DNA from 3 places in the Cytobacillus sp. FSL W8-0315 genome. Region 1 is predicted to be linked to each of the others. Evidence: predicted binding sites of a transcription regulator. Region 1 holds the regulator's gene; each other region holds the start of a gene.
The links. The regulator CtsR, encoded in region 1, represses protease genes until heat stress. The targets are predictions, from matches to a motif close to ATGGTCAATAAAGGTCAAACA.
Positions count from the first base shown of each region.

Region 2: the regulator CtsR is predicted to act here: its motif matches at 2,048-2,068, upstream of MKY20_RS22310 (ATP-dependent Clp protease ATP-binding subunit).
Region 3: the regulator CtsR is predicted to act here: its motif matches at 1,600-1,620, upstream of clpP (ATP-dependent Clp endopeptidase proteolytic subunit ClpP).

Region 1 is NZ_JBBOOC010000001.1:614,658-617,937, reverse strand. It holds rRNA gene MKY20_RS03420 (23S ribosomal RNA) at 1-1,096, shown strand, start outside; rRNA gene rrf (5S ribosomal RNA) at 1,175-1,291, shown strand; gene MKY20_RS03410 (CtsR family transcriptional regulator) at 1,801-2,262, shown strand; gene MKY20_RS03405 (UvrB/UvrC motif-containing protein) at 2,286-2,834, shown strand; gene MKY20_RS03400 (protein arginine kinase) at 2,837-3,280, shown strand, end outside.
Region 2 is NZ_JBBOOC010000001.1:4,343,938-4,347,217, reverse strand. It holds gene MKY20_RS22310 (ATP-dependent Clp protease ATP-binding subunit) at 1-1,983, opposite strand, end outside; gene MKY20_RS22305 (YkvI family membrane protein) at 2,181-3,239, shown strand.
Region 3 is NZ_JBBOOC010000001.1:1,314,017-1,317,296, reverse strand. It holds gene rpoN (RNA polymerase factor sigma-54) at 1-988, opposite strand, end outside; tRNA gene MKY20_RS06730 (tRNA-Arg) at 1,348-1,419, opposite strand; gene clpP (ATP-dependent Clp endopeptidase proteolytic subunit ClpP) at 1,725-2,330, shown strand; gene MKY20_RS06720 (HPr family phosphocarrier protein) at 2,374-2,631, opposite strand; gene whiA (DNA-binding protein WhiA) at 2,661-3,280, opposite strand, start outside.

The sequences.
Region 1 (3,280 bases):
CCGCAAGGCGAAGTATAGGGGCTGACGCCTGCCCGGTGCTGGAAGGTTAAGAGGAGAGGTTAGCGCAAGCGAAGCTTTGAATCGAAGCCCCAGTAAACGGCGGCCGTAACTATAACGGTCCTAAGGTAGCGAAATTCCTTGTCGGGTAAGTTCCGACCCGCACGAAAGGCGTAACGATCTGGGCACTGTCTCAACGAGAGACTCGGTGAAATTATAGTACCTGTGAAGATGCAGGTTACCCGCGACAGGACGGAAAGACCCCGTGGAGCTTTACTGTAGCCTGATATTGAATTTTGGTACAGCTTGTACAGGATAGGTAGGAGCCTGAGAAGCCGGAGCGCCAGCTTCGGTGGAGGCGTCGGTGGGATACTACCCTGGCTGTATTGAAATTCTAACCCGCGCCCCTTATCGGGGCGGGAGACAGTGTCAGGTGGGCAGTTTGACTGGGGCGGTCGCCTCCTAAAAAGTAACGGAGGCGCCCAAAGGTTCCCTCAGAATGGTTGGAAATCATTCGCAGAGTGTAAAGGCACAAGGGAGCTTGACTGCGAGACCTACAAGTCGAGCAGGGACGAAAGTCGGGCTTAGTGATCCGGTGGTTCCGCATGGAAGGGCCATCGCTCAACGGATAAAAGCTACCCCGGGGATAACAGGCTTATCTCCCCCAAGAGTCCACATCGACGGGGAGGTTTGGCACCTCGATGTCGGCTCATCGCATCCTGGGGCTGTAGTCGGTCCCAAGGGTTGGGCTGTTCGCCCATTAAAGCGGTACGCGAGCTGGGTTCAGAACGTCGTGAGACAGTTCGGTCCCTATCCGTCGTGGGCGCAGGAAATTTGAGAGGAGCTGTCCTTAGTACGAGAGGACCGGGATGGACGCACCGCTGGTGTACCAGTTGTCTTGCCAAAGGCATCGCTGGGTAGCTATGTGCGGAAGGGATAAGTGCTGAAAGCATCTAAGCATGAAGCCCCCCTCGAGATGAGATTTCCCATAGCGTCAAGCTAGTAAGATCCCTGAAAGATGATCAGGTTGATAGGTCAGAGGTGGAAGCGTGGCGACATGTGGAGCTGACTGATACTAATCGATCGAGGACTTAACCAAGTCATTGGTGAATACTCGGCAAATACTTCTTCATACATTATCTAGTTTTGAGGGAACGAAGTTTCTTCAACCAAATAGTCCGGTGGCGATAGCGAGAAGGTCACACCCGTTCCCATACCGAACACGGAAGTTAAGCTTCTCAGCGCCGATGGTAGTTGGGGGCTGTCCCCCTGTGAGAGTAGGACGCTGCCGGGCATATGAAAGAGCACCTGATGGGTGCTCTTTTTTGTATGTCTGGAGATTTATTGAATACAAATTTCTTATTTGGACTCTGCTTTTTAGTGGGAAATTGGGCTAAATGTGAGTTTACTTCATAAAGCTCAATTCATGCTAGATAAAAGTATCGCTAACTGCATCGCAGCTTCATAGAATCCAGAATCAGGGCATTCAGCAGGTTCATTCAGCCATTCTGCAGGATTCCATCTCTCTATTCCGACCGAACATCAAGCCAGGACAGCTAACCATATCATCTGTCCATCTGGCAATCAAGCGCAAAACACTTCCCAGCCTCCAAAAAAACTTCTCCCATCCAAGCACAAACCCGCCCAATCAAAAATATATTGTTATCGACATTAACTTCCATTTTCAGGTTTGGGAAGTCAAAAAATGGGGGAAAATTATTAATACCCGCCAATTGCAAGAAATTACATAAATCATGTATAATTAATGTCAAATATAGTCAAAGTCAGATAGGGGGAGGCCTGGTGAGGAATATATCCGACATAATTGAAAATTATCTAAAACAGGTTTTAGAGAAGAGCGAAAGGGAAATCGTGGAAATTAAAAGAAGTGAAATTGCTGATAAGTTCCAGTGTGTTCCTTCTCAGATCAATTATGTGATCAACACCCGTTTCACGATTGAGAAAGGCTATGCAGTAGAAAGTAAGCGGGGAGGCGGGGGCTTCATCCGGATTATGAAAGTCCAGTCCTATGACCATGCTGATTTAATTGACCAGTTAATTTCATTGGTTCAAAGCAGGATTGCCCAGAGCAGTGCAGAGAATGTCATTTACCGTCTGGTAGAAGAAGAGATTATAACACATAGGGAAGCTAAAATAATGCTTAGTGTTATAGACCGCTCTGTTCTGTATATTGATCTTCCATTCAGGGATGAGCTGAGGGCAAGAATGCTTAAGGCAATGTTAACCACTTTGAAATATAAATAGTAGTGAGCTGGAGAGGTGACGTCATGATTTGTCAGGAATGTAACCAAAGGCCGGCCACGCTGCACTTTACAAAGGTTGTAAATGGCGAGAAAGCAGAGTTTCATCTTTGCGAGAAATGCGCACAGGAAAAAGGTGAAATGTTTATGCTGGGCAGCGGGTCTGGTTTTTCAATAAACAACTTGCTTGCTGGTCTTCTGAATATTCAGCCTGCCTTTCAGGAATCGGGCCAGGATGCTTTTCAGCAGGAGAAAGTCCTGCAGTGTGAGCAATGTTCCCTCACCTTTCAGCAGTTTATTAAAGTAGGCCGCTTTGGATGCGCCAACTGCTATGAGACCTTTAAAGATCAATTGAACCCAATTCTTAGAAGGCTACACAGCGGGAATTTCTCACACAGCGGAAAAATTCCTGCGCGAATCGGGGGAACCATTCACTTGCGAAGGAATATTGATGATTTAAAAAACAATTTAAAAGAAATGATTGCCAAAGAAGAGTTTGAAAGAGCGGCAGAATTGAGGGACGAAATAAGGAAATTGGAAAAGCAGCTCAATGCCGATCAAAAGGGAGGGGAGTAAGCTTGTCGCTGGAACGTTTCATGAATCAAGCTATTAGCTCCTGGATGAGTGCGGAAGGTCCTGATTCCGATATTGTATTAAGTTCACGAATCAGGCTTGCCCGCAATATAAAGCAATATAAATTCCCCACTTTATTTTCAAATGAAGAAGCAGAAGCAGTCATTGAAAAAATAAAGGCGAGGGTGGAGCATTCTTCTTTTTCGAAACTTGGGGAAATGGAGCTTTTATTAATGGATCGCCTTCAGCCTCTTCAAAAAAGAGTGCTGATGGAAAAGCATCTGATCAGTCCCCATCTTGCTGAGAATTCAACTTATGGTGCCTGCCTTCTTTCTGAAAATGAAGAAGTCAGCATCATGATTAATGAAGAAGACCATATAAGGATTCAATGCCTGTTTCCGGGGTTTCAGCTTTCTGAAGCCTTAAGTATGGCGAATGAAATTGATGAT
Region 2 (3,280 bases), 3.7 Mb from region 1:
TGCTAATTTCTCCTTGGCTTCCTGGGTAACAGTCAATTCTATATCCTGCTCATTTAATGTTTCCTGAAGGTCATTGAGCATTAAGTCGACAATTTTCAATAAATGCTCTTTTTCCAAAGCTTTAAATTCAATAATGCTATCAAAACGGTTCAGGAATTCAGGCTTAAAGAAGCTGCCGAGTGATTCAAGAATGTTTGACTCCATGACGGCGTCAGCTGTGCCAAATCCAACATGGATTTCCTTTTGCCCAGCTCCTGCATTGCTGGTCATGATAATGACTGTATCTTTAAAGCTGACAGTGCGGCCTTGGCTATCTGTCAGGCGTCCATCCTCCAGAATTTGAAGGAACATGTGCTGTACATCCGGATGTGCTTTTTCTATCTCATCAAGCAGAATGATGCTGTACGGGTTTCTGCGCACCTTCTCAGTAAGCTGTCCGGCTTCTTCATGACCCACATATCCTGGAGGGGAACCGATAATTTTTGATACGCTGTGTTTTTCCATATATTCACTCATATCAAGCCTTATCATGCTTTCTTTTGAGCCGAATAGCTCTTGGGCAAGTGTTTTGGTTAACTCAGTCTTTCCGACCCCTGTTGGCCCGACAAATAGAAATGATCCAATTGGGCGGTCCTTTGATTTAAGTCCTGCACGGCTTCGGCGAATTGCCTTTGCAACTTTTTGCACGGCTTCTGCCTGTCCGATTACTTTTTCAGCAAGGCTTTCCTCAAGGTTCTGCATTTTTTCCTGTTCATCTTCTGCTAATTTGCCGACAGGAATCCCGGTTTTCTTTTCGATAATCTCCTGAATATGGCTAACGTCAATAACTGGCCGTTCTGCCTTGTTGTCCCCGTTTAGTGCCTGCTGGAGTTTTAGTTCCTTTTCACGGAGTTTTGCAGCCTCTTCATATTTTTCTTCATTTAATACAAGTTCTTTCTGCCTGCTGATTTCTTTCAGCTGATTTTCAATATCATCTGCAGGTATATATCCTGATTGAAGATTCATTTTAGAACCTGCTTCATCCATTAAATCAATGGCTTTGTCAGGCAGGAACCGATCCTGAATATAGCGGCTTGACAGCTGCACACATGCCTTGATGGCATCTTCTGTAAAAGAAACATCATGATAGTCTTCATATTTTTGTTTCAGTCCAAACAGGATATTAATTGCCTCATCAGGTGTCGGCTCATCTACATGTACAGGCTGGAATCTGCGTTCTAGTGCAGGATCTTTTTCAATTTGGCGGTATTCTTTCAAAGTGGTTGCTCCGACCACTTGAAGCTCTCCTCTTGCAAGGGCTGGCTTCAGAATATTGCCTGCATCCATTGACCCCTCAGCTGATCCTGCTCCGACAAGAAGATGAATTTCATCTATAAAGAGAATAATGTTCTTCCGTGACTGAAGCTCAGAGATCAGCTGCTTCATGCGTTCCTCGAATTGGCCGCGGATGCCTGTGTTTGCAACCAGAGACACCACATCAAGCAAATAGACTTCTTTATTTTGAAGTTTCTTTGGTGCATTTCCCTCGGCAATCTTAATGGCTAGCCCTTCGGCAATAGCTGTTTTTCCTACTCCTGGTTCACCGATTAAGACCGGATTATTTTTGCTTCTTCTATTTAATATTTCAATCACACGATATACTTCATCGTCCCGTCCGATGACTGGGTCGATTAAACCAGCTTTGGCAAGCTGTGTAAGATTTTGTCCGAATTGATCTATAAAACCGCCGTTGCCATGACTGTATCCCGGTGCTTCGTTTAGAGCATAGTTTTCATTCCCTTGGGATGCAGCCATTTTCTTGAAGAAATCCTCTAATGGCATTTGGCCAAAACCTGAAAAACTGCTCAAAGCAGGCCCAAAGGAAGTAAGGCTATTTTGCTTTTCATAACAGTTATGGCATAGGTGTAGATTACGCTCATTTCCATTCACATTCAGTCTTAATTGTACATTTGCTTGTTTTGTTTGACATTTTTGACAAAGCATTTTGCATCCCTCCATTAATAGTTTGGTCTGACTTTGACTATATTTGACCTAATATCCACATTATAATTTGACCTTCTTTGACTTTCAAGTGATTTGTATTGTTATTTTTAACCAAAACTTAAGTTTAGCCATAATGCAAAAAAGCTCGTCTTTGTTTGTACTAGCCTACATATATTGGAAAGGAAGGAGGAGATTAAGTGAAGACAAATTGGGGGGCAGCTTTCCAGATCGCTGCCGTTTATGTGGGAACCGTGGTGGGAGCGGGCTTTGCCACTGGCAGAGAGATTGTGGAGTTTTTTTCCCGATTTGGTTTTATCGGATTAATTGGGATTATAATGAGCGGCTATATCTTTATTTTTCTCGGTTCCAAATTAATGAGAATCTCTGCACGAATAAAGGCTGCATCATATCAGGAATTGAATGAATATTTATTTGGAAGATTTTTTGGTTCTGCCATTAATATATTGATGCTGTTTATGCTGCTGGGCGTTTGCGCCGTCATGCTGTCGGGAGCTGGTGCAGTGTTTGAAGAACAGATCGGCATCAGCAAAACTGCAGGGTTGCTCATAACGATAGGGTTAACGATTATCACAATGATAGTGGGCATTCGCGGATTATTCGCTGTGAATACGTTTGTTGTTCCAATGATGATTGCATTTAGCTTTATTTTATTGTTCATAAGCATGAAGCTTCCTAGTTTTGCAGATCAGGTTCTATTTATCCCATATGCTGAAGATGGATGGAAAGCAGTTGTGGCTCCGTTTTCATATACGGCTCTGAATTTGACATTAGCACAAGCAGTCTTAGTGCCTGTGGCTTCAGAAATAAATGATGATCGGACAATAAAGTGGGGTGGATACCTTGGTGGAGCCGCACTGACTCTTATCCTGCTTTCCAGCCATTTGACACTGATGATGCTCCCAAATCTGCAGGCTTATGATATCCCAATGGCCGCAATTGTGAAGACATTGGCATCATCTTTCTATTGGATATTTGTTTTTGTCATCTATGGTGAAATTTTCACTTCTGTTATTGGGAATGTGTTTGGGATCGAGAGGCAGGTAAAAAAATATATTTCCGTGCCGAGTATTATAATTGTGGGCTTTATCTTTATAGTTTGTTACTTTATCAGTTTGATCAATTACGGAACCTTGCTTTCCTATTTATATCCGGTTTTCGGATATGTAAGTTTGACATTTATTATTCTTCTGTGGATGAAACCATTTGATAATGGAAGTAAAGGCAAGAAAGCTTAAAAAAGCTAAATAAAGAGATCCGTATTGCACGGATCTCTTAT
Region 3 (3,280 bases), 700 kb from region 1:
TCGGCTTCAGATGTGAAGGTCCTTTTATAAAGAAGTCCTGCTGTTTTTCAACGATTTTAAGGGTCACATTCGCAAGAGTCTCTTTTCTCTGCTCTATGCTCCTCATGATCCATTGATAATCCTGCTGCTTTTCCTGAAGGAAGCGGCTGACATTCCGGTCTCCAGAGGCCGCAAACTTTTTATAATAACCTTCATTAAAACTGATTTTAGGAAGCACTTCATCAAAAACACTTACAGAAAAGGAGCTTCCATCCCACTTAATTATCACGTCCGGTGTTATATATGCCGATTTCTCGCTTTGGAAGGATGAAGCCGGCCTAGGATTCAAGGTCTGCACAAGGTCGAATACCTCCTGAATCTCTTTTAGCCCCACACCAAGCTGCTTGGAAATCTCTTTCCATTTCTTCTCCGCAAAAAAGGTAAAGTATTCATCTAAAATAATTTCAGCGAGTTCATTTCTCTCTGGCAATCTCTTAATCTGCAGGGAAAGGCACTCCTGGAGATTCCTCGCGCCAACACCAGCAGGCTCGAGTTCCTGCAATTCTTCAAGCATCTGTTCCATATTTTCAAGAGGCATCTGGAGCGCCTTGGCAGCTGTCTGCAAATCCGCTCGCAAGTAACCGTTTTCATCAAGGCTCTCAATAAGATGCTCAATTACTTTTTGTTCGTCCTTGTTTAATTTCAAATGAAGCTGCGACTTCAAATATTCATCCAGCTTCATCGTCTTTCCGCAGCCAATCTGCTCAATCCAATTTATTTTATCTTTTTCGACTTTTATTCTCGTCGGTTTGACACGGTCATAACGGGGATCCATCGTCTGGACTTGACCGGACTCTACTTTTAAAAGGGGATTTTCAAGCGCCTTGCTTTCCAAAAAAGCAGAAAGCTCCTGTGTGCTGTATTGCAGAAGGGCAATCGCCTGCGTCAGCTCCTGTGTCATTGTTAATTTCATTGTCTGCTGCTGCCATAACCCAGCTTTCAAATTCATCGTACATTCCCCCTGTCCCCATTTTACAATATTCCAGGTAAATGTTGTATGGAAATTTCTTGGCAAATGCCAATCGCACGGGCACTTTACCATCTTTCTGAATACTTCACAATATGCATGGAAGAGGGAAGAATATTCATTTTTTATGGTGAAAACTGTGGATTTTAAGGATTTTTTTGAAATTCAGGCTTAAGTTTAGGAAGTTTTTTAGATTTATGTGCGGATAGAGGAATTTTATTTGCGTATAGGGCCAATTTACTTGCGGATAAATTTTTTTGTGTGCGCATAGGCTGGATTTATTTGCGGATAGCGTAAAAAGTAAAAACTCCCTGTCCATATCAGACAAGGAGTTTTGGCAGCGCCCTCGGCAGGAATCGAACCCACATCTTAAGAACCGGAATCTCACGTGCTATCCGTTGCACCACGAGGGCAGATATTTTAATAGGTGGCTGACCAAGCGCTCAGCCGCTACGATAACTAATTATATGATAAGTTTATTCACTTTGCAAGCCTCCTTTTAGTTTAAAAATTGGAACAATGGGTATCATGGAATGAGATAGCACAGCACAGAAAAAAGTGTCGAACGAATCAAGCACGAATTCTATGCGATTTGTTTGACCTTAATTGACCATCAGTGTATCATGATAATACATAGGAGTTAAAAAATTTTCTTTACTTGGAAGAACATGCTTGTTCATCTTGTGTGTTGACCTTATCTTGAAGGAGGAATTGGAAAATGAACTTAATCCCTACAGTTATTGAACAAACAAACCGCGGGGAGCGCGCTTATGATATTTACTCCCGCCTTTTAAAAGACCGCATCATTATGCTGGGAAGCGCAATCGATGACAATGTGGCAAACTCAATTGTTGCCCAGCTTTTATTCCTTGAAGCAGAAAATCCTGAAAAAGACATTTCCATTTACATTAATAGCCCGGGCGGTAGCATTACAGCTGGTATGGCTATTTATGATACGATGCAATTTATCAAGCCAAAGGTACAAACGATCTGTATCGGTATGGCAGCATCCATGGGTGCGTTCCTTCTTGCTGCTGGTGAGAAAGGCAAGCGTTTTGCCCTTCCAAACAGTGAAGTCATGATTCATCAGCCACTAGGCGGAGCTCAGGGACAGGCGACTGAAATTGAAATCGCTGCAAAGCGCATTCTTTTCCTTCGCGAAAAATTAAACACAATTCTTTCAGAGCGCACTGGACAGCCGCTTGAAGTCATTGCGAGAGACACTGACCGCGATAACTTTATGACAGCTGAAAGAGCTCTTGAATACGGTTTGGTTGACCAAATCATTACCAGAAACTCTTTGGATGAGAAGAAAGATAAATAATAAGCATAAAAAAACAACTCGCATCTTCCCGATGCGAGTTGTTTTAGTTTTCCTTTTGAATATAGTTCGCAAGTGCCTCAAGAGCTTCGTTTTCGTCGTTCCCTTCAGCCTTGAGGGTAATGACTGATCCTGAGCTTACTGCCAGACTCATCAGCCCCATTATGCTTTTGGCATTTACCTTCTTTCCGTCCTTCTCCAGAAAAATATCGGATGAGAACCGATTGGCCTCCTGTACGAACAATGCCGCCGGACGTGCCTGTAATCCTGTTTTCAGCTTAACTTCAACCTGTTTTTCCGCCATTGTATATCTCCTCCCTGCTGATCCCTCTATCAGTGAGCATCTATAGTGTCGCCTGCCCGGAGTTTCTCAGCGATTTCATCTATTTTTCTTAATCTGTGATTAATACCCGATTTACTGATATTTCCGCCTGAGACCATTTCCCCAAGCTCTTTTAAAGTGACATCCTGGTAAGCTACACGCAATTCGGCAATTTCCCGCAGTTTGTCAGGAAGAACCTGAAGTCCGACAGTTTGATCGATGAACCGGATATTTTCCACCTGGCGCAAAGCAGCTCCAATTGTTTTGTTTAAGTTCGCTGTTTCACAATTTACGAGCCGGTTGACCGAGTTTCGCATATCGCGGACAATCCGGATGTCTTCAAACCGGAGCAGAGCTGCGTGTGCACCGATAATATTTAGGAACTCCGTTATTTTTTCGGCTTCCTTTAAATACGTGATATAGCCTTTTTTCCGTTCAAGCGTTTTGCTGTTCAGCCCGAACGTATTCATCAATTCACACAGGGAGTCATTATGCTCCTTGTAAAGTGAAAAGATCTCCAAATGATAGGAGGAGGTCTCCGGATTATTTACCGATCCCCCGGCAAGGAATGCACCGCGCAGATAAGAACGCTTACAGCATTTCTTTTTTATGAGCTCATTGGAAATATCGT